3 regions of the Halomonas sp. DP4Y7-1 genome follow, and region 2 is predicted to be linked to each of the others. Evidence: predicted binding sites of a transcription regulator. Region 2 holds the regulator's gene; each other region holds the start of a gene.

Region 1 (7,593 bases), on a different contig from region 2:
CTCTGTCCCCGGCCCGATGACGATGGTGACATCCGGTTGGGTATCCGGATTACCGGCCTTGCCGATGGCAGCGATTCTGCCCGCCTGCAGCCCGACGTCGGCCTTGACGATGCCCCACCAGTCGAGAATCAGCGCGTTGGTGATCACCGTATCCATCACCGCCTCATCGACACGCTGGCTTTGCCCCATGCCATCACGGATCACCTTGCCACCGCCGAACTTGACCTCATCACCGTAGTGGGTCGCATCCTGCTCGACCTCGATCCACAGCTCGGTATCCCCCAGGCGCACCCGGTCGCCCACGGTGGGTCCGTAGATGTCGGCGTAGGCTTGACGACTGATCTTCATGACGGGTCTCCCTGAACATCCGATGCAGTATCCAAAGGCCCCATGACCTCGCCACGAAAGCCATAGATGTCACGAGTGCCGGCAAAGCTGACCAGGGTGACCTCACGGGTCTGGCCGGGCTCGAAACGCACGGCGCTGCCGGCAGCAACATCCAGCCTGAAGCCTCGAGCCTTGACGCGGTCAAACAAGAGCGCGGGATTGGTCTCGGCGAAATGGTAGTGCGAGCCGACCTGGATCGGCCGGTCGCCACGGTTGGCCACCTCGATGGTCACCCGCTCGCGCCCTTCACACAGTGCGATCTCGCCGTCCTTGAGTTGGTATTCTCCGGGTATCATGCCTCGCCCTCTGATGGTCCGTTGGCAACGACCTACTCCCATGTCGCTGCTGCAAGCCGCTGCGGCAGACGACACTGAGCAGGCATCCGTTCAGGTAATCGGATGATGGACGGTCACCAGCTTCGTGCCGTCAGGAAAGGTGGCTTCGACCTGAACTTCGTCGACCATGTCGGCAACGCCCTCCATGACATCGTCACGGCCCAGGATCTGTTTGCCGTAGCTCATCATCTCGGCGACGCTGCGCCCCTCACGGGCCCCCTCCATGATCTCGCAGCTGATCAACGCGACCGCCTCGGGATAGTTGAGCTTCAGGCCCTTGGCCCTTCGCCGTTCTGCTACCAACCCTGCGGTAAACAGCAGCAGCTTGTCCTTGTCTCTCGGTGTCAGCTCCATCGTTACTTCCTCAAGGTCAGACGACACGACGCTCGCTAGACGACGGTCGGCGTGGAGTCAGGTGAACCAGATGCGCGGCGGACAGGCCGTGCGCTCCAGCAACATCGGTCTTAGCAGTTTCCAGGCAGCCTCACACAGCGTCCAAGCTTCATGCCGCGAGTGCCCGAGATAGCGCAGCAGCAATACGCCGTCACGCAGAGTGACCGCCCATGGCTGTTGCATCATCGAGGGTGAAGACAGATCGACGACATCGTCGGTGCGTCCCTGTCGGCCCGCCAGCTGTTCACGCAGCACCTCTACCGCTGCCGCGCCATCGTCCAAGCCTACGGCCCAAAGGGTGGCCTGAACGCTGCAGCCACGCTGGCCCCAGGCGCCACTGAAGCGGCGGTGAAGCGGATCAAGTGGCTGACGCTCGATCCACAGCGGCTGGCCATCTCGGGCTAACCTGAAGCTCTGTTCCAGGTAGCCGCTGGCAAACGGCAGGTCACTGGCAGGCCGGCCCAGGGCGAGTACCTCCCAACCCAGGCAGCGCGCGTCCCCGTGCAACTCGATCTCGGTGGATTGGCGTCCACGAGAGCCATCGAAGGCAATGGTTTCCTGAGGCAGCCACTCGAGGCTGGCGCCGGGCTCGACCACCAGCCGGGTGCGCTGGGACCAGCTCACCTCGTTGCTGTCCGCCCGATACAGCTTGTTAGCGGCAGGGGTCGTGAGTAGTGCGCTGGCACCCCTTGCCACCCGTGCTTGAATGTCCAGCGCATCACCGCTGACCAGCCCGCCCGGTGGATGCAACAGGTAGACGTGGCAGGTGCCGTCGTGTCCTTCGGGGTAAAAGGGCCGCTGCACCCTCAAGGGGCCACGGTGATCCACTCGGTGTAATCGAGTCGCCGCACCATCATGGCGAAAGCCCAGTGACAGGCTCGCCTCCCAGCGCCGTCCCGCGTCGAAGCGATGGCCGTGCCGATCGGTCACATCCTGTAGTGTCTGCGCGCTCATGGTTCTCCCGGGCGATGGTTCGTGGTGACGCCGTCTGGCCACGCCACACAATACTGCCCGATGACGGTGCAATGGTCGTACCACCTCACCTATAAACCCTATCTTTTACTTTATTATCAATGACATATAATGCACCGAAAGTGCACCAAGAAGCCCTCTTAGCTATCTAAGGCACCAACTCGGTGCACCGCTAAGCGCATCCAGCATCATTTTGGTGCGCATGTCGCTATTGCTGTGGACCTCGTCGCCAGGACTGTGCAGCGTGGTCAGTTGTCTGCCCGAGACCTCACCCGCCCTTCCTGCCGCCCTTCTTCTACCTTCCCTTCACCGTCCTTCGATCGTCTTCCTGTCACGCCGCTTGCTACTGCCGTTAACCCTGCCTTAACCCCCCGCTTGGCTATGCTGCGCGCCTTCGAGAACCCAGGAGATCCATTATCATGGTTCGGGCCCCTTTCCCTGCCTTGCTGGCGGGCGTCCTGCTGTTGACGCTGGCTGGCTGCTCCATGATCGACGAGCCAACCTCCTACCCTGACAGGACCGACGCCTTGATCGCCCAGGTGCCGGACTGGTCGGCAGCTGTCGGCGGTAGCGACGTCGGCTCACTCAACGAGCTGATCGCGTCCGGTGCGCTCGATCAGCTCGTTGAAAAGGCGCTGCAGGCCAACCCCGGCCTGCAACAGACCCTGTTGACGCTGCGTATCCGCCAGACACAGCTGCGCCAGACCGGTGCTGACCGCCTGCCCGAGGTCGAAGCCGGCTTCAGCGCCAGTGACAGCGAAGACAGTGCCAGCACCTACAGCGGCTCAGTCACGGTCAGTTGGGAAGCCGATCTGTGGCAGAAGATTGCCGATCGCACCGCCGCCGCCGATCAGGACGTCGCACAACAGGCGGCCCTGTATCAGGCCGCCCGGGACACCTTGGCGGCCGACGTGATGACCAGCTGGCTTGCGCTGATCGCTCAGCGTCATGCCATCACCATCCAGCAGCAGCGCCTGTCCACCCTTGAAAGCAACGAGTCCCTGATCCTTGAGCGCTATCGCAGCGGGCTCGGCAGCCTCGAGGACCTGGACAGCGCGCGAAGCTCCACGGCCAGTGCCCGTGCCAGCCTGGTGGAGTATCAAGAGAGCCTGGCGCAGCAGCAGCGTGCACTGCAGACCCTGCTGGGCGAGATTCCCGATAGCGGCGAGGCGGTGGCCGACGACTATCCCGCGGTACTGACACCGCTGGCAGAGCTGCCAAGTCAGTCGCTGCGTCGCCGACCGGACCTGATCGCGGCCTACCACGCCATTCAGGCAGCCGACTATCGCACACACGCCGCCTACAAGGACCTGCTGCCAAGCATCAGCCTGCAGGCCGCCATCGAGGACGTGGCCGACTCGCCATCCCAGGCGCTGCTGGCCGATCCGGTGTGGTCGCTGCTGGGTCAACTGACGGCTCCGCTGTTCCAGGGAGGCGAGCTTCGCGCAGCCGCCGACGAAGCCGAACTGGAGACCGCGCAGGCCTACCAGGCGTACCGCGAGACCCTGCTCGAGGCGGTTGGCGAGGTGGAAGATGCCCTCGGGCTCGAGCGCTCGCTCGCCCTGCAACAGCAGCACATCGCCAATGCCCTGGACCGCCAGCAATCTACCCTGGCCCAGTACCAGTCGAGCTACCGCTCGGGGCTGGTCGACATCCTCGATCTGCTGTCGGTGCAACAGCAGACCTACGACCTCGAGGCGCAACTCGATGACCTCAACTATCAGCGCCTGGCCAATCGCATCGATCTCGGCCTGGCACTCGGACTGGGAGTGACCCCATGACACGTCGCTGGAGCAAAGCGCTGCCCCTGAGCCTGGCCCTCGCGGTACTGGCGGCGGTGGTGATTCATGTCGTCACGCCAGGTCAGGCACGAGGCCAGCACTCGCCACCCAGGCCTGGTGGCCAGCCGCAGGCCGATTCAGGCCAGGTGCAGGCAGGTCAGCAAGACCACCAGCAGACCCCCCAGCGCACCGAGGTGACGGTGGTCACTGCAGAGACCGCGGCCCACGCTGCCCGCATCAACGCCTACGGAGAAGCCAGTGCGCATTTCGAGCTGACCCTGAGCGCCGAGGTGTCCGGGCGCGTCGACGGCCTTGCCGACAACTTCGAGGGAGGTCTTCGTATCGGTAAGGGCGAACTGCTGGCCACCCTGGAGAACAGTGGTTACCAGGAGGCCCTGGCCGTCGCCCAATCGACGCTGGCCACTGCCGAGGTGAGCCTGCTGGAGGAACAACGCCAGGGAGAACAGTCCAGAATCGAGTGGCGCTCGTCGGGGCTCTCGGGCGAGCCTGACTCGCCGCTGGTACTTCGCGCCCCCCAGCTCGCCGCCGCGCAGGCGGCGGTCGATGAGGCCAAGGCGTCGCTGGCCGCCGCCCGCCAGGACCTCGACCAGACCCGCATCACCGCCCCCTTCGATGCCCTGATCACCGATCGCCACATCGCCCCGGGCAGTTTCGTGCAGTCTGGCACCGAGATCGCCACCCTGGTCAGCACCGACCGCATCGAGATCACCGTGAGTCTGTCCGCCGCGGAATGGGCGCAACTGCCGGACTCGGCCACGCTTGCCGGGGGTGACTGGCCCGTCACGCTGACCGATATCGAGAGCAGAGAGCAATGGACCGGCCAGGTCATCCGGGCGCATCAGCACCTGGACGCCACCAGCCGCCAGCGCTCGCTGGTGATCGCGGTTCAGGCCCCGTTCGACCAGACCCCCGCCCTGCTGCCCGGCACTTTCCTCGAGGCGAGCCTCAGCGGACGTACGCTCGATGGGTTGTGGCAGCTCCCCGCCACCGCCCTCGGCCAGTCCGGACAGCTCTGGTACGTCACCGACGATGACGCTCTGGCCAGCGTCTCGACCGCGGCCGTCTTCAGCGACGGTGCCACGATATACGTAAGACCGCCCGAGGCGATCGCTGATCAGCCGACCCGGGTGGTCGTGCAACCCCTGAGCAGCTACGTCCAGGGCATGCTGGTGACCACCGTGGAGGCCCGCCAGGATGTCTGACACGAGCCATCGCCAAGGCGTGATCGCCTGGTTTGCCCGCAACCCGGTCGCTGCCAATCTCTTGATGTTGCTGGTGATCGCGCTGGGCGTCAGCGCCCTTGGCACCCTCCAGAAAGAGGCCTTCCCGAGCACCGAACCCGACAGCCTGAGCATCTCGGTCAGCTACGACAGTGGCTCGGCAAGGCAGTCAGAAGAAGGACTCGCGATCAAGATCGAGGATGCGCTGGAAGGGGTCATCGGTATCGATTCGATCGTCAGCACCTCCACCACCAGTGGCACCACCGTGACCGTGGAGAAGACCTCCAACTACGACCTGGATACCCTGCTTAGAGACGTCAAGACCCAGGTGGACGCTATCTCCAACTTTCCGGCCGACGCCGACAATCCGGTCATCAGCAAGGCTGAGCGCGAGGAGCACTCGCTGTGGATTCAGCTCTATGGCGACGCTGACCGCGCCACCCTGCAACAGTTGGCCGACGACCTCAAGGCAGACCTGCTGGCCCATCAGGACGTCAGTCGTGTCTCGATCAGTGGCTGGCTCGATCCAATGATGGCCATCGAGATCGACGAGGGTCGCCTGGAAGCCTACGGCCTTTCGCTCACCGACGTGGAGGAAGCGGTCAATGCGAGCTCGACCAGCACTTCCAGCGCCGTATTGCGCAACGCCGATCTCTACCTGCAGCTCAAGGCGTCGCGCCAGGCCTACCTCAAGGATGAGTTCGCCGCCATTCCACTGATCACCACCGCCCAGGGCGATCAGATCCGCCTCGGTGATGTGGCCAGGATCCGCGACACCTTCGACGATACCACCTCCAGCCTGTCGCGCTTTGATGGCGAGGACAGCATCGCGTTACAGATCGTCACCACCGGCACCGATGACATTTCAGACTCGGTCATTGGCGCCCGCGACGTGATTCAGCAGTGGCGTGACGATGGGCTTCTGCCCCAGAACGTGCAGCTGGCCACCTGGTACGATCGCAGCACCTCGATCAACGAACGCCTGGCGCTGCTGATCGACAATGCGCTGTACGGAATTCTGCTGGTGTTTACCCTGCTGGCGCTGTTTCTCAACCTGAGGGTCGCGCTGTGGGTGGCCATGGGCCTCCCCTTTGTGTTCTGCGGTACGCTCTACTTCATGGGCGAGCCCCTGCTTGGGCTTACCCTCAATGAATTCACCACCTTTGGCTTCATCATGGCGCTGGGCATCGTGGTCGACGATGCCGTGGTCGTGGGCGAAAGCGTCTACGCCGAGCGCCGCGCCCATGGTGACACCCTGGACAACACCATTCGTGGCACCCTGCGCGTCGCGGTGCCCACCCTGTTTGGCGTGTTTACCACGGTGGTGGCCTTCTTTGCGCTCTCGCAGATAGAGGGCAGACTGGGCAAGCTCTACGCCCAATTCGCCGCCGTGGTCGGCCTGTGTCTGGTGCTGTCGATCATCGAGTCGAAGCTGATTCTGCCGGCCCACCTGGCGCACCTGAATACCCGCTCCTCGACTTCCCGTCATCGTCTTGGCCGGCTGTGGGGGCGGCTACAGGACGCCGCCTCTGGCGCGATGGAACGCTTCACCCAGGCCGTCTATCGTCCGCTGGTCAAGCTCGCTCTGGTGCATCGAACCAGCGTCACAGTGCTGTTCACGGCGCTGTTGATCCTGGTCCTGGCCATGCCGTTCAACGGCAGCATTCGCATGAGTTTCTTCCCCGATATTGCAGGCGATACGGCGCGCGCCAACATCACGCTGGAAAACGATGCGAGTTACGGCTTGACCCACCGGGCGCTGGACCGCCTGCAGGACAGTGCCATCGAGGCCGATACCACGCTGCGCCAGGGCAAAGGCGTCAGCGCCATCGAGCACCTGCAGATCACCTCGAGTGATGACCAGTCAGGGACTGTCACGGTCAAGCTTGCCGATGATTCGCCCTACGACCTTGACCAGTTCGCACACCAGTGGACGGCCCTTGCCGGGCTCCCGGAAGGCACCCGCACGCTGAGTGTTCAGAGCCGGCGCAGTGACTTCTCTGCGCTTCGCGTCGAGCTTCGCGCCAGCGACGATACCCTGCTGAGCGCGGCCGGCGACGAGTTCCGCGCGCGTCTTGAAGCCATCGATGCCGTCAGCGGCCTGGAAGACAACCTCCGCCCGGGCCAACCTCAGCTTCAGCTCGACCTCACCGCCCAGGGGCGCGCGCTTGGCATGACCACCGACGAGCTGGCCGAACAGGTCATGCAGGGCTTCAATGGTCAGGTGGTGCAGCGCTATCAGCGCGGCAACGACGAGATAGAGGTGAAGGTGCGCTTTCCCGAGAGCGAGCGCCAGTCGCTGGTCGACGTGCTGTCGTCGCGGGTACGTGCACCGGATGGTACCGTGCTGCCGCTGTCCAGCGTCGCTACAGCGAGTCTCGGCTACACCCGCGACACCATCACCCGGATCGATAACCAGCGGGCCATCTATATTTCCGGCGACGTGGACAAGGAGCTGATCTCGGCCAGCGAACTGGTGACCCT
Region 2 (7,593 bases):
GATGGCCAGCTGAACAGCGTCGACGCGGCCCTTCTGCTGGCCCTGTTGGTGTTCAGCATCTGGTGGCTATTTCGCGCAGACGAAGGGCAGCAGGAGGTCGCCGGCGAGATCCCCGGCATGGCGCTGGGCAAGGCCCTTGTCTGGCTGGTCGTGACCCTGGCGGTGATGATCGCCAGCTCCCGCGGGCTGGTCTGGGGCGCAACCGAGCTGGCACGCTCCTTCGGGGTGAGCGAGCTGGTCATTGGCCTGACCGTCGTCGCTATCGGCACCAGCCTGCCCGAGCTTGCCGCCTGTGTTGCCAGCGCCCTGAAGCGTCACCACGACCTCGCCATCGGCAATGTCATCGGCTCCAACCTGTTCAACATGCTGGCCGTGCTGCCCGTACCTGGCTTGCTGGCACCGGGGGCCACCGACCCTGACGCCGCGGGGCGCGACTTCCCGGTCATGCTCGGCCTGACGCTGGCGCTGGCGGCCATCCTGCTGTGGCAGCGCCGCGGGCGCGTCGGACGCATCGTCGGCGCGCTGCTGGCAGCCAGCTACGCCTTCTATCTGTTCTGGCTGGGTACCTCCCTGACAGCCTGACCCTTGTGACAACGGTGGTAAACGGCAACAATCATGGCCATGACCAAATTTCCCGACGGGGCGTCGCCCTCGACACCCATCAATGTTCGCGCTATCGCCCGGCGCACGCTGGAGCTGGAGCGCGACGCGGTCGATGCGTTGATTCAGCGCCTCGATGAGGCCTTTGAGCGCGCCTGCACGCTGATCCTGGCCTGCCAAGGACGGGTAGTGGTGACAGGCATGGGCAAATCCGGCCACATCGGCGGCAAGATTGCCGCCACTCTGGCCAGCACCGGCACCCCGGCGTTCTTTGTTCATCCCGGTGAGGCCAGCCATGGCGACCTTGGCATGATCACCCCAGGTGACGTGGTCCTGGCGCTGTCCAATTCCGGCGAGACTGCCGAAGTTACCGCCTTGCTGCCTCTATTGAAGCGTATGGGCATTCCGCTGATCAGCATGACCGGCAGGCCCGGATCGACCCTGGCGCGCCACGCCGAGGCTCACCTGGATGCCGGCGTCGAACGCGAGGCCTGCCCGCTCGACCTCGCCCCCACGTCCTCTACCACGGCAGCGCTTGCCCTCGGTGACGCCCTGGCCGTCGCACTGCTTGAATCCCGCGGTTTTACCGCGGAAGACTTCGCGCTGTCCCACCCCGGCGGCAGCCTGGGCAAACGCCTGCTGCTGACGGTGGCAGACCTGATGCATACCGGCGACAGACTTCCCGTCGTGGCGACTGGCTCACCGCTCAGGGATGCTCTGCTCGAGATCACCCGCCAGGGCCTCGGTTTCACCTGCGTAGTGGCCGATGACGGTACCCTGGCGGGCGTCTATACCGATGGCGACCTGCGCCGAACCCTTGACCGCCACCAGGATTTCAGCACCCTGAGCGTGGACGATGTCATGACCAGTCCCGGACGGCGCATCCGTCCCGACACCCTGGCGGCGGAAGCCGTCAAGCTGATGGAAGACAGTCGCATCACCGCTCTGGCGGTGGTGGATGACCAGCAGCGCCCGGTTGGCGCGCTACACATGCATGACCTGCTGGCAGCAGGTGTCATTTGACGCCTGGCCTGGCGGCACTCCGGGCGCTACCGCCGGGCAGCTGCCGTCACACCTTCTGCCCACTCAACATCAAGGATCGCCATGATGGCCCACGACCCACTTGCCTCACTCTCCCCTGACCTGGTGCAACGACTTGGCCGCGTGAAGCTGCTGGCGCTGGATGTGGACGGCGTGCTGACCGATGGGCAGCTTATCTTTCATGCCGACGGTACGGAACTGAAGGCCTTCAACACCCTCGATGGCCACGGTATCAAGCTGGCCAGGCGCGCGGGAATCGACGTCGCCCTGATCACCGGGCGTAGCTCACCCATGGTCTCCCAGCGCGCCAAGGCGCTGGGCATCCAGCACGTCCAGCAAGGTGTCGAACGCAAGCTGCCGGCGCTGGCATCGCTGTGCGCCGAGCTGTCGCTGTCACTGGAAGAGGTGGCCTATTGTGGAGACGACCTGCCCGACCTGCCGTGCATTGACCGCTGTGGCGTGGGCATCAGCGTGCCAGGCGCCCCGTTCTACATTCGCGAACGCGCCCGCTGGGTCACCGAGCGCTGCGGCGGTCATGGCGCAGTACGCGAAATCACGGATACCTTGCTGGCGGCCCAGGGCCGCCTCGACGGCGTGGTGAACAGCTATCTGAAGGACGGACCCCTGATATGACATGGCGTGCACTGCGGCCCGGTTTCCGTTTCTGGCTGGTCATCCTGCTGCTGGTGCTGGGCGGTGGTCTGGCCCTGCTCGACCCGCGGGACGGCACTGTGCCCGACCTGATCACCGACGATCAGGCCGGCGAGCCGGACTACTACCTGATCGATGCCACCCTGACGCGCTTCGACACCGAGGGTGCGCCCCATCAACGCATCACGACCCCACGTCTGGTGCACACCCCGCTGGATGACATCACCCGCGTCGACCAACCTGACATGGAGCTTGTCGATGACAGTGGCCGCCTGTGGATCGCCACTGCCACCGACGGCGAACTTGGCCCGGACGGCAACCCTCTGACACTGACCGGAGATGCCCACCTTGAGGCCCCTGCCGAGCGCTGGCAGCTGGATACCGAGGTACTGGTCTATGACAGCGATTCAGGCCACGCCTGGAGTGAGACGCCTGCGGTATTGCGCCAGCCCCCCCAGGAAATGCGAGGCGAGCGCTTCGATGCCTGGATCCATGACAATACCGCCCGTCTGACCGACAATGTCACCGGCTATCATCCGCCAGAGCCTCAATAAGCCAGAGCCACACTCAGCCCGAGCCCTAACAAGGAGTCACTTCCATGATGCGTCCCCGTCCCGCGCTACTGCTCGCCCTGGCCCTGGGCCTGACGAGCGTCGCCACCAGCACCGTCACCCTGGCGCTGGAAAGCGACCGCAGCGCCCCCATTCAGGTAGAGGCCGACCAACTGGACCTGGATGACCGCGCAGGCACAGCGGTATATACCGGCGATGTGCGTATTCAGCAGGGCAGCATGCTGCTGACCGGTGAGCGTGTGGAAATTCAGCGCAACGACCAGGGTCAGCTATCCCGCGCCACGGCGACTGGCTCCCGTGCCTATCTGGAGCAGCAGCCTTCGCCGGAAGAGCCGGTGGTCAAGGGCTGGGGCAAGAAGGTGGTCTACCATGTTGCCGAGCGCCGCATGGAACTCATCGACCAGGCGGAATTGCACAAGGCCAATGACACCTTCGACGGTGCCTACCTGGAGTACTTTCTGGATCGCCGCGTCGTCCAGGCTCGCTCCAGCGCACAGGGTGTCGACGGCCAGCAGCGCATTCGCATGACCCTCGAGCCGGAAAGCCAAGGAAACTGATGAAGACTCTCCACGCTCGCCATCTGGCCAAGAGCTACAAGAAGCGCCGCGTCGTCCAGGACATCAGCCTGTCCATCGAACAGGGCAGCATTGTGGGCCTGCTGGGCCCCAACGGCGCAGGCAAGACCACCTCCTTCTACATGATCGTCGGACTGGTCAGGGCGGATGCTGGCACCATCAGCATCGACGATGACGACCTGAGCCGCGCGGCCATGCACCAGCGGGCACTGGCGGGTATTGGCTACCTGCCCCAGGAAGCCTCCATCTTCCGCAAGCTGTCCGTAGCCGACAACATCATGGCGATCCTCGAGACCCGCAAGGACCTCGACCGGGACGGTCGCCAGGCGCGCCTTGAGCAACTGCTCGAAGACTTCCATGTCAGCCACATTCGCGACAACCCGGGCATGAGCCTGTCCGGCGGGGAAAGACGCCGGGTCGAGATCGCCCGAGCCCTGGCCACAGAACCCGCCTTCATTCTGCTCGACGAACCCTTTGCCGGGGTGGATCCGATCTCCGTCGGCGAGATCAAGTCGATCATTCGCCAGCTCAAGGCTCGTGACATCGGCGTCTTGATCACCGACCACAACGTGCGCGAGACGCTGGACATCTGTGACCGCGCCTACATTGTCGGCGACGGCCAGATCATCGCCGAAGGCAGTGCCGAGTCGATCCTTGCCAACCAGCGCGTCAAGGAAGTCTATCTCGGCGAAAACTTTCGCCTTTAGCCACCACGGGCGCTGCCGGGCCGCTATGTTGGCAGGGTCTTCATGGCGCCCGCTCGACCTTGCACTGACGCGCATGCGGGGCACTGCAAGCCCTGCGCGCCACCCCCTGCCCACAAGTTGGCAAGAAGCTTGCATGGTACCTGACCCGCCGTTAGGGTAAGGCTTTTCAGCTCCACGAACGGAAGTCACATCATGGCCCTCAAGGCGTCACTGCAGCTGAAGATCGGCACCCAGCTGACCATGACCCCTCAGCTGCAACAGGCTATTGGCCTGCTCCAGCTTTCCACGCTGGACCTGCGCCAGGAAGTCCAGCAGGCGCTCGAGGCCAACCCGATGCTCGAGCTGGAGGATGAATTCGGCGAGCTGCAGGTCAAGGACAGCAAGGACGACGACTGGGCCGACGAGATCCCCTCCGAGCTAACGGTCGACAGCGACTGGTCCGATACCTATCAAGACCTTGGCACCGCCCCGGCCGGCAGCGCCGAGGCGCCAGACTTCGAGCGCCAGGCCAGCGGGCAATCCCTGCATGGCCACCTTAGCTGGCAGCTGGCCCTGCTGGACCTCAATGATAATGACAGGCGCATCGCAGAGTGCCTGATTGACGCGGTCAACGGCGATGGCTACCTGGTGGGACACCTTGACGATATCGCCCAGGGCCTGGCCGATGACGACGCTGCTGCCCCGCCCCTGCAGGACGTGGCGTCGGTGCTGGCCAGGCTGCAGCAATTCGAACCTACCGGTGTATTTGCCCGAGATTTGCGCGAATGCCTGCAGCTGCAACTGGACAGCCTGCCCCGTGACACCCCCCTTCTGCCCCAGGCGGGAAGACTGGTACGCCAGTTTCTCGAGGCGCTGGCCAGCGGTGATCGTCGTCTGCTGAAGCGCCGCCTGAGCCTGACCGAAGAGCAGCTGGACGATGTCATCGAACTGATCCGTGGCCTCGACCCTAGGCCTGGCAGCCAGTACGGCGACAGCGACAACGACTATGTCATTCCCGATCTGGTGGTCCGCCACACCGAAGAAGGCTGGCGCGTCGAGCTGAACCCTGAGGCGATGCCACGCCTGCGCATTCAACCCGACTATGCGGCGTTGATCCGACGGGCCGACAAGAGCCAGGACAACCAGTTTCTGAAGGACCACCTGCAGGAGGCGCGCTGGCTGATCAAGAGCCTGGCAAGCCGCAACGACACCCTGTTGAGGGTCGGACGCGAAATCATGGAGCGGCAGCTCGACTTCCTCGAGCAGGGTGAAGCCGCCATGAAACCGCTGGTGTTGGCAGACATTGCGGCCAAGGTCGAGATGCACGAATCGACCATCTCCCGGGTGACGACCCAGAAATTCGTGCATACGCCACGGGGAGTGTTCGAGCTCAAGTATTTCTTTTCCAGCCAGGTTGGTCAGGATGGGGATGCCCATTCCAGCACTGCCATACGCGCCATGATCAAGTCGCTGATCCAGCAGGAGCCGCCTCGCAAACCGCTGTCTGACAGCAAATTGGTGGAGCTGCTCGCCGAAGACGGTGTCAACGTCGCCCGACGCACCGTCGCCAAGTATCGAGAAGCGATGAATATTCCCTCTTCAAGCGAGCGCAAGCGCCTGCGCTGAGCCCGGCCAGAAGGCTCGAGACAGGCGAAGAGCAGAGTGCGTAGCGCAGTTGCATGAAAAGCGCAAGCGCTTGAAATATCGCACGACATCTGCGTCTTAATGCGTAGAAGCAGGGGGGTTTGCAGGATCGGAAAAAGGGTTACAATCGAGCTACCACCCGCAAGAGCAAGGAGCCTTGTCATGCAAGTCAACATTACCGGCCACCACGTCGAATTGACCGATCCCCTGCGTGACTACGTACAAGAGAAGCTCGCCCGTGTGGAGCGCCACTACGACAACATCACCAATGTGCAGGTCACCCTCTCGGTGGAGAAGGAGCGCCAACAGGCTGCCTGTACGCTTCACGCTGCCGGTGCAGACCTGCATGCAGAAGCCCAGGACGGCGACATGTACGCCGCCATCGACGCCCTTGCCGACAAGCTGGACCGCCAGCTCGTCAAGCACAAGGAAAAATCCCAAGCCCGCGCCCAAGGCGCCGGAATTCGCTGACCTCTCATGACATTGGATGCCATTCTCCCCCCCGAGCGCACGCTATTTGACGTCCCGGGGGGCAGCAAGAAGAGGGTGCTGGAATTTTTCAGCACCTTCATTGCGCAGAACACACCAAGCCTGGATAGCCAGGAAGTCTTCAGTCGCCTGATCGGCCGCGAACGTCTGGGTAGCACCGGCATCGGCAATGGCGTGGCCATTCCGCATGCTCGCAACCCTCACTGCAAGGCCCCTATCTCTGGCTTTCTCAAGCTGGCAGAGCCGATTGATTTCGACGCCATCGACGGCGAACCGGTGGACCTGGTATTTGTCTTGCTGGTGCCTGAGGAAGCGGATGATGCTCACCTTGCCCTGCTGGGACAGGTGGCCGGGGTCATGAATGACGCCGATACCCGACATCGCCTGCGCCACGCGACGTCCCAGCGCGAGCTGCACGAGCGCTTGCAGGAAGCGATTCGCCAGCAAGCCCCCGGCGACGCCACGACCTGACGGCACACGCCGAAAGCGCCTTGATCCTATGTCTTGATGGCGCACGCCTTGCCTGGCGCCTAGAAGAATGGCGCCTCGCTAACAGGGGCCTCGCTGATTAACCTCTAGCTGATTACCATCTAGCTAGATAGCACGCTCTGATCGAGCGTGATCTGGCTGTCACCGCGCGGTGACCGCCTGACACCTACTGCCCTCTTATCGCCCCCTGCCAAGGAGACAGGACATGCAGCTCGTGATCATCAGTGGTCGCTCTGGCTCGGGAAAGTCCGTGGCGCTTCAGGCTCTCGAAGACCTGGGCTTCTATGCCATTGACAACTTGCCAGCGACGCTGCTGGGGTCACTGGTCGAAGAGCTGGAGAATGGACATTCACAGCGCATTGCCGTCAGTGTCGATGCGCGCAATCTGCCCGAGGCGCTGGAGCGTTTTCCCGCGCAGCTGACGGCGCTGAAGCAAGGTCCCATCGACTGCCAGGTCGTCTATCTCACCAGCGACGCGCGGATTCTGCTGGAACGCTATTCCCATACTCGACGCCGTCACCCGCTGACCCGCAATACCGACATGACCCTGGCCGAGGCCATCGAGTCCGAGCAGAAGGCGTTGTCTGGCATTCGCGACCTGGCAGATCTGATCATCGACAGCTCCCGCCTGTCCGTACATGAGCTGCGTTCACGCATCGCCGAGCAGGTGGCCGATCATCGCAGCGGCCAGCTGAGCCTGACCATCGAGTCCTTTGGCTTCAAGCGTGGCGTGCCCCCTGACGCCGACATCGTGTTCGACGCACGCTGCCTGCCTAACCCCTACTGGGAGCCATCGCTGCGGGATGCCAACGGCTGCGATCAAAGCGTGATCGCCTTCCTTGAGCA
Region 3 (7,593 bases), on a different contig from region 2:
AGGAATTCGATGGCCTGTTCCAGGGTGAAGCGCACCGGCGGAGTCAGCACGATGTTCTCGTCGTTACCGGAGGCGCGCATGTTATCAAGCTTCTTGCCCTTGGTCGGGTTTACCACCATGTCGTTGGCACGGTTGTTGATGCCGACCAGCATGCCCTCATAGACCTCGGTGCCGTGGTCGATGATCAGCTTGCCGCGCTCCTGCAGCGCATACAGGGCGTAGGCGAGGGCCTTGCCCGGTACCATGGACACCAGCACGCCGTTGCGACGCTCGATGGAGGCGTCGGGCTTGAGCGGGCCGTAATGATCGAAGCGGCTGGTCAGGATGCCGGTGCCTGACGTCAGGGTCAGGAATTGACCGCGGAAACCGATCAAGCCGCGCGCCGGAATGATGAAGTCAAGGCGCACGCGGCCCTTGCCATCCGGATTCATGTTCTTGAGCTCGCCCTTGCGGTAGCCGAGCTCTTCCATGATGGCGCCCTGATGCTGCTCTTCGCAGTCGATGATGACTTCTTCGTAGGGCTCCTGCTTTTCGCCATCGATCTCGCGGATGATGACTTCAGGACGACCGACGGCCAGCTCGAAGCCTTCGCGACGCATGCTCTCGATCAGCACCGACAGGTGCAGCTCGCCGCGACCGGAAACGATGAACTTCTCCGGTGATTCACCCTGCTCGACGCGCAGCGCGACGTTGTGGATCAGCTCCTGGTCCAGGCGATCCTTGATGTTGCGGCTGGTGACGAACTTGCCGTCCTTGCCTGCAAACGGTGAGTCGTTGACCTGGAAGGTCATGGAGACCGTCGGCTCGTCGACCGTCAGGGCCGGCAGTGCCTCGACCGCAGCCGCGTCACAGATGGTGTCGGAGATGGCCAGTTCGTCGATACCGGTGATGCAGACGATGTCGCCGGCGGTGGCCTGCTCGGTCTGGACACGCTCAAGGCCCAGGTGAGTCATGACCTGGCCAATCTTGCCCTTGCGGGTCTGGCCTTCCTTGTTGATCACCACGACCTGCTGGTTCGGTGACATGGCGCCGCGGGTGATGCGACCAAGGCCGATGACGCCGACGTAGCTGGAGTAGTCGAGGGCCGAAATCTGCATCTGCAGCGGGCCATCGAGTTCAACCTTGGGCGGCTCGACGATGTTGACGATGGACTGGAACATCGGCGTCATGTCCTCGGCCAGCTGGTCCGGTTCCGGACCGGCAATGCCGTTGAGCGCCGAGCAGTAGATGATCGGGAAGTCGAGCTGCTCGTCGCTGGCACCCAAGTTGTCGAACAGATCGAAGATCTGATCGATGACCCAGTCAGGACGTGCGCCGGGGCGGTCGATCTTGTTGACGACAACGATCGGCTTCAGGCCCTGGTCGAAGGCTTTCTGGGTGACGAAGCGAGTCTGCGGCATCGGGCCGTCAACGGCATCGACCAGCAGCAGGACCGAGTCCACCATGGACATGACGCGCTCGACTTCGCCGCCGAAGTCAGCGTGTCCAGGGGTGTCCACGATGTTGATGTGGTAGTCCTGTCCCTCGGGAGAGCTCCAGCGGATCGCCGTGTTCTTGGCCAGGATCGTGATGCCACGTTCCTTTTCCTGGTCATTGGAGTCCATGATGCGCTCCTGCCCCTCGGCCTTGCGGTCCAGAGTGCCGGACTGGCTGAGCAGCTTGTCGACCAGGGTGGTTTTGCCGTGGTCGACGTGAGCGATGATGGCGATGTTGCGAAGATTCTCGATCACGACGGGATCCTGCTGGAAAAAGTGGGGCCGCATTATAGGGCCTGGGTGATGACAACGACCAGCATTGTTGCGGTCAATCTATCCGTGAATTCTCAAGATACTGAACTTTCAAGCACCTGCGTGACGCTGACTTGACGCGTTAAGCCCCATTTTCAGGCGTTTTTGCGCGAGAAGGCGACAAGAAAGGAGTGGCTTGAGGTGCCATCTCTTGTGTGTCCGCCTGTTTGAGACGGCGTTTTTCGACGCCACGGCATAACAACGTCTATATGACTACGTCTTTGTGACGCCTTGATGAGAGGGCTCTCCACGACGGTGTTCTATCAACATGAGTACCAGCGTCATCCAGCGGGTCGCTGAGGGGCCTGCCCCTGGCTGGCGTTTGGCAGGAGTGTACGGGGCTGCTGCATGGGAGCCGCTGCATCAGGGCCGCTGCATCAGGGCCATGGCATGAGGGCCGCAGTAGAGGCATGCTCAGGATGGCATGGGCCAACTACGACATAACAGCCGTTGCGCGGCGGCTGCTGAGTAGCTGCCCCTCAGGCGCGCTGTACCAGCGCATTGGCCCGACAGGCCTTGAGCCGCGTGGCCAGGTCTTCTACGGCGCTCAGGTCCAGCGATGGATCAAAGCCTCCCAGGCGCTCGAACCAGTTGCGCTCTACGCCAAGTGCCCGTGTGGGCGTCTGTCGCAGAAGTTGGAACAGGGCCAGCGGACAAGGCCGAGATGGCCTGACCATGGGGCGTGATTCGTCGGCAGCCGCGGCCATCATGCGTTCTACCCAGGCTGAGTCCAGTGGGCCCAGGCAGAAGCCGAGCATTCGCCCATTGCAGTGAGAGGCTGCCAGGTTGAAGCGTCTCCCCATCGGCGCCGGACGGACGCGCACCAGCCGATAGTCTTTCGCGTGCTCGCCGAGCTGTTCAGAGGTGATGCCACCATCGTCGATGACTATGATCTCGCTGCGCCCCTGGAACAGGGCAATCTGCTGGCGTGCCTGCGTCAGCCGGCAGGACAAATCCTTGCCGGTCAGGCGGGCATCGATGATCAGGCTGATATTCACGACGACACTCCGAGGCGGGTGACGCCGACCGTGACGGGAGGGTCGGCGACAAACGTAAGGAAGTGTATCCGCGCGTTGCAGAAGGTTCCAGCGACCCCTTACCCCTAGCGATCGCCTCGGCAGACTTCAGCGTCGAGATGGTTGAGGGTTATTTTGGTGCATAAAAGTTTCCGGCGCTTCATTTTGGTGCACAAGTGGGTCTTTGACGCGATGACCGTGAGCCAATGCGCTATGCTGGAGCAGCAGTGGCGAGAACTTAAAATCTATGAAAAACATTGGGTTGAGATTTTTTTGATCAATGCTGGTGCAATGATGGCACGCAACCTGCATTGTTTCTGACAGTGTCATCGTGTCGAGCACGTCACCATGGGAACTGTCCCGGGAGCGTGCTACAAAGGATCCCGGTACCCCTTTTGCTCCCTGGATCATCCCCCAATTCGAAGTCGGTGACATGGGATTGGTGCCGTCGCCCCAATGCTCGAGTCACGAACAAGTTTCACTCTGGAGGACCACATGTCAGACAAGACTCTCGCCCTGATCAATGAACATGACGTCAAGTGGGTTGACCTGCGTTTCACCGACACCCGCGGCAAGGAACAGCACGTCACTATTCCGGCCTCCGAGGTCGACGAGGAATTCTTCGAGAACGGCCAGATGTTCGATGGCTCCTCCATCAACGGCTGGAAGGGCATCAACGAGTCCGACATGATTCTGCGTCCGGAAGACGGCACCGGCTTCCTCGACCCCTTCACCGAAGACGCGACCCTGATTCTGCGTTGCGACATCATCGAGCCGGCTACCATGCAGGGCTACGAGCGCGACCCGCGTTCCATCGCCAAGCGCGCTGAGGCCTACCTGCAGTCTTCCGGCCTGGGTGATACTGCATTCTTCGGCCCCGAGCCCGAGTTCTTCATCTTTGATGAAGTGCACTGGAAGGCCGACATCGAAGGTGCGATGTACAAGATTTCCTCCGAAGAGGGTGCCTGGTCAACGGACCGCGCCGTCGAAGGCGGCAACCTGGGCCACCGTCCTCGGGTCAAGGGCGGCTACTTCCCGGTTCCCCCGGTGGACAGCTTCCATGACATGCGCGGCGCCATGTGTAACACCCTGGAAGCCATCGGCCAGAAGGTCGAGGTGCACCACCATGAGGTGTCCAACGCCGGCCAGAACGAAATTGGCGTAGCCTTCAACACCCTGGTCAAGAAGGCCGACGAAGTTCAGGAAATGAAGTACGTGATCCACAATGTGGCCCACGCCTACGGCAAGACCGCCACCTTCATGCCGAAGCCCCTGGTCGGCGACAACGGCAGCGGCATGCACGTGCACCAGTCCTTCTGGAAGGACGGTCAGAACCAGTTTGCTGGCGACCAGTACGCTGGCCTGTCTGAAATGGCGCTGTTCTACATCGGCGGCATCATCAAGCACGCACGTGCGCTGAACGCCTTCACCAACGCTTCTACCAACTCGTACAAGCGTCTGGTGCCGGGCTTCGAAGCACCGGTCATGCTGGCCTACAGTGCCCGTAACCGCTCTGCGTCGATCCGTATTCCGTACACCGCCAGCCCCAAGGGCAAGCGTGTCGAGGCGCGTTTCCCTGACCCGACCGCCAACCCCTACCTGTGCTTCGCGGCCATGCTGATGGCGGGTATCGATGGCATCAAGAACAAGATCCATCCTGGCGATGCCATGGACAAGAACCTCTACGACCTGCCGCCGGAAGAAGGCAAGTCCATTCCGACTGTGGCGGAAAGCCTCGACCAGGCGCTGGCGGCTCTCGATGAAGACCGCAGCTTCCTGACCGAAGGTGGTGTCTTCACCGACGACATGATCGATGCCTACATTGAGCTCAAGAACGAAGACGTGGAGCGCCTGCGCATGACCACGCACCCGATCGAGTTCGACATGTACTACAGCTGCTGATCCAGCGACGACGACACCTCGTCGAGTATCGGCCCCGCCTTGAGCGGGGCCGATTTTTTTTGGCCTGGCCTTGCCCTCGAGCAAGCGATGCCCTTGGCCTGGCAGGACAGGCATCGCATGCTTGCCAAGACACCCCCATCAAGGAGCCACCGTGAAGCTACCACCGCGCTGCCGGCAGGCCATGTCGCCACAGCCGTCGGGCCGCCTGCCGGCTCGGCGATGCCGGTTGGAGCTGATGTGGCGGGGGTGGATATGGCGGGAGCGGATATGGCTTTGGCGAGTATCGAGAGGCCTGCTGCTGACGATACTGCTGCTGTATGGCTCCCAGGGGAGTGCCGCCGATGCCCTCTATCGTCGCGTCGAACGTCATGGCGGCGTCACCTATAGCGATCGGCCGCTGGAAGGTGGAGAGCGCTTCGTGCCAGGGGTGCTCTCCCATGTGCCGAGTGCTCCTCTGCCCCCGGCACTGTCCCAGCTGCCGGGGGATATCAGCGCTGCTGCGCCGGGCTACCTGGCACGGGAGGTACTGGCCATTGCCCGTCCGGCATCTGGCAGCGTGCTGCCCAGCGGCGCTGGCGGCAGCCTCGAGGTCGCGGCGGCCGTAAGCCCGCCTCTTGACGCCGGTTATGTGCTGGGGCTTGAGGTCGATGGCGTGCTGGTGACGACGGAGGATTCTCCACTGACCCTGACTCAGCTCGAGCGGGGAGAGCACCGCATCGTCCTGGTCGTGATCGACCCTGATCGCAAGGTTCGCCAGCGCAGCGACGCTGTCGTGCTGCACGTGCAGCGAGCCCGCGTTGCGGTGCCCGCGACTTCCCGCCATGGGCCGTCATCGTAGATAGCGAATGCTCCCTGTCTCCCTTGTTCCCGTTCCCCCTGGTCCCCCTGTCCCCCTGGCAGCTCAGACATCTGGCCGGAGTCACGCCGGTCCCGGGTGGCCCGCTGGTGTGGCTCCAATCCCATTCGGCATAAGCCCTAAACCAGTGCAGTGCACCAGCTTGGTGCAGTAGCATGTCCATGGGGAGGAGTGTCCAGGCTCCCCCGTGGGACGGCAGCGGGTACACGGCGCACCACGGTGGTCATCGTCTAGGTGAAAGCGAGTCTGGCCCGCTTCTTGCTTGCATTAAGGAAGTGCACTCGCTGACGACGCCTGCTTCGGGATGGCGCCTTCAGCGCCTCGCAGGGGGTGCACCTCACGCTCGGCTGAACGACTTCATCTGCTCAGGATACGCTCATGGCGTCAGGCATCATCGAACACCTCACCACGGCGGTTGTACTGCTTGATGAGGACTTGCGTCCAACGTGGATGAATCCCGCAGCGGAAGCCCTGCTGGCTGTCAGCGCTGCCCGAGTGATCGGCGTACCGCTGGGAGATTGGGTCGGCGGAGAAGACGATATCGCCGACGTGCTGGCGCGTGCCAGAGACGGTTTGCACCCCTATACCCAGCGTGAGGCGCGGCTGACCCTCGGCGGTGGCGAACCCTTGACGGTGGACTACACGGTGACGCCGTTGGCTCGGGATAGCCTGCTGCTCGAGCTGGAGCCGCGGGACCGGCTGTTGCGGATCTCGCGAGAAGAGGCCCTACAGTCGCGCCAGGAGACCATGAAGGTGCTGGCGCGAGGGTTGGCTCACGAGGTCAAGAACCCACTGGGCGGCATACGTGGCGCCGCACAGCTGCTGGAGCGTGACCTCGAGCAGACACCCGCGCTCAAGGAATACACCCGCATCATCATTGAGGAAGTGGATCGACTCAGGGACCTGGTCGATTCCATGCTCGGGCCGAACCGAGTGAGCCGCAGGGAGCCTCTGAACATCCACCGGGTGCTGGAGCGTGTCCGGGCACTGCTGCTGGTAGAGCAGCCCCAGGTCCGCATCGAGCGAGACTACGATCCCAGCCTGCCCGAGCTGATCGGTGACGAAGCACAGCTTATCCAGGCCGTGCTCAACGTTGCGCGCAATGCAGTGCAGGCTCTGGTCGAGTCGGACACCCCAGACCCCGTGATCAGCCTGCGGACCCGGGCCAGACGCCAGTTCACTCTGGGGGCCCAGCGTCATCGCCTGGTCTGCGATGTCAGTGTGATCGACAACGGGCCAGGTATTCCCGACACCCTGCGTGACACCCTGTTCTATCCAATGGTATCCGGACGGGCCGAAGGCAGCGGCCTGGGGCTGTCGATTGCCCAGTCGGTGCTGCACCAGCACGACGGGCTGATCGAATGCGAGTCCGCCCCCGGACACACAGAATTTCGCTTGCTGATTCCCCTGGAGATGAGTCATGACTGATGCCGCTCGTATAATGATCGTCGATGACGATCGCGCCATTCGCTGGGTGCTGGAGCGGGCGCTGGCTCAGCCTGACTTGCAGGTGGAAGCGGTCGAGCGTGCCGATACGATTCTGGATCGTCTGCTCTCCTCACCCCCGGATGTTCTGGTCACCGATATTCGTATGCCGGGCATCGATGGACTGGACCTGATGGCAAAGGTGCGTGAGGTGCACCCCGATCTTCCGGTTATCGTCATGACCGCTCACTCCGACCTGGACAGTGCGGTAGCCTCCTATCAGGGGGGCGCCTTCGAGTACCTGCCCAAGCCCTTCGATGTCGATGAGGCACTTGCCCTGGTGCGCCGAGCGGTCGCCCACGTGCGAGAACGCCAACGGCCCGTCAGCGTTCCCGAAGGCCTGGATGCAGAGATCATTGGTGAAGCGCCGGCCATGCAGGAGGTCTTTCGTGCCATCGGCCGACTCGCCCACTCGCACATCACCGTGCTGATCAACGGCGAGTCAGGGACGGGCAAGGAGCGGGTGGCACGCGCCCTGCACCAGCATAGCCCTCGCGCGGGCAATCCCTTTATCGCCCTCAACATGGCCGCCATTCCTCGGGATCTG

The links. Region 2 encodes sigma-54, which starts transcription at its own class of promoters, with help from an activator protein. Its sites were predicted from a motif close to TGGCACNNNNNTTGCTNT; they were not measured.
Region 1: a site for sigma-54 is predicted at 2,135-2,152, ahead of KUV72_RS17175 (urease accessory protein UreD). Genes of this name have one in related genera too.
Region 3: a site for sigma-54 is predicted at 3,099-3,116, ahead of glnA (glutamate--ammonia ligase). Genes of this name have one in related genera too.

The regions. Positions count from the first base shown of each region.
Region 1 covers NZ_JAHVKS010000010.1:95,297-102,889, reverse strand. The annotation lists gene ureC (urease subunit alpha) at 1-348, opposite strand, end outside; gene KUV72_RS17185 (urease subunit beta) at 345-683, opposite strand; gene ureA (urease subunit gamma) at 774-1,076, opposite strand; gene KUV72_RS17175 (urease accessory protein UreD) at 1,134-2,069, opposite strand; gene KUV72_RS17170 (TolC family protein) at 2,507-3,868, shown strand; gene KUV72_RS17165 (efflux RND transporter periplasmic adaptor subunit) at 3,865-5,091, shown strand; gene KUV72_RS17160 (efflux RND transporter permease subunit) at 5,084-7,593, shown strand, end outside.
Region 2 covers NZ_JAHVKS010000004.1:125,895-133,487, reverse strand. The annotation lists gene KUV72_RS09565 (calcium/sodium antiporter) at 1-582, shown strand, start outside; gene KUV72_RS09560 (KpsF/GutQ family sugar-phosphate isomerase) at 616-1,623, shown strand; gene KUV72_RS09555 (KdsC family phosphatase) at 1,708-2,274, shown strand; gene lptC (LPS export ABC transporter periplasmic protein LptC) at 2,271-2,846, shown strand; gene lptA (lipopolysaccharide transport periplasmic protein LptA) at 2,891-3,421, shown strand; gene lptB (LPS export ABC transporter ATP-binding protein) at 3,421-4,146, shown strand; gene KUV72_RS09535 (RNA polymerase factor sigma-54) at 4,339-5,751, shown strand; gene hpf (ribosome hibernation-promoting factor, HPF/YfiA family) at 5,932-6,240, shown strand; gene ptsN (PTS IIA-like nitrogen regulatory protein PtsN) at 6,247-6,729, shown strand; gene rapZ (RNase adapter RapZ) at 6,953-7,593, shown strand, end outside.
Region 3 covers NZ_JAHVKS010000008.1:41,554-49,146, reverse strand. The annotation lists gene typA (translational GTPase TypA) at 1-1,730, opposite strand, end outside; gene KUV72_RS14995 (glycosyltransferase family 2 protein) at 2,267-2,785, opposite strand; gene glnA (glutamate--ammonia ligase) at 3,299-4,705, shown strand; gene KUV72_RS14985 (hypothetical protein) at 4,857-5,543, shown strand; gene glnL (nitrogen regulation protein NR(II)) at 5,940-6,989, shown strand; gene ntrC (nitrogen regulation protein NR(I)) at 6,982-7,593, shown strand, end outside.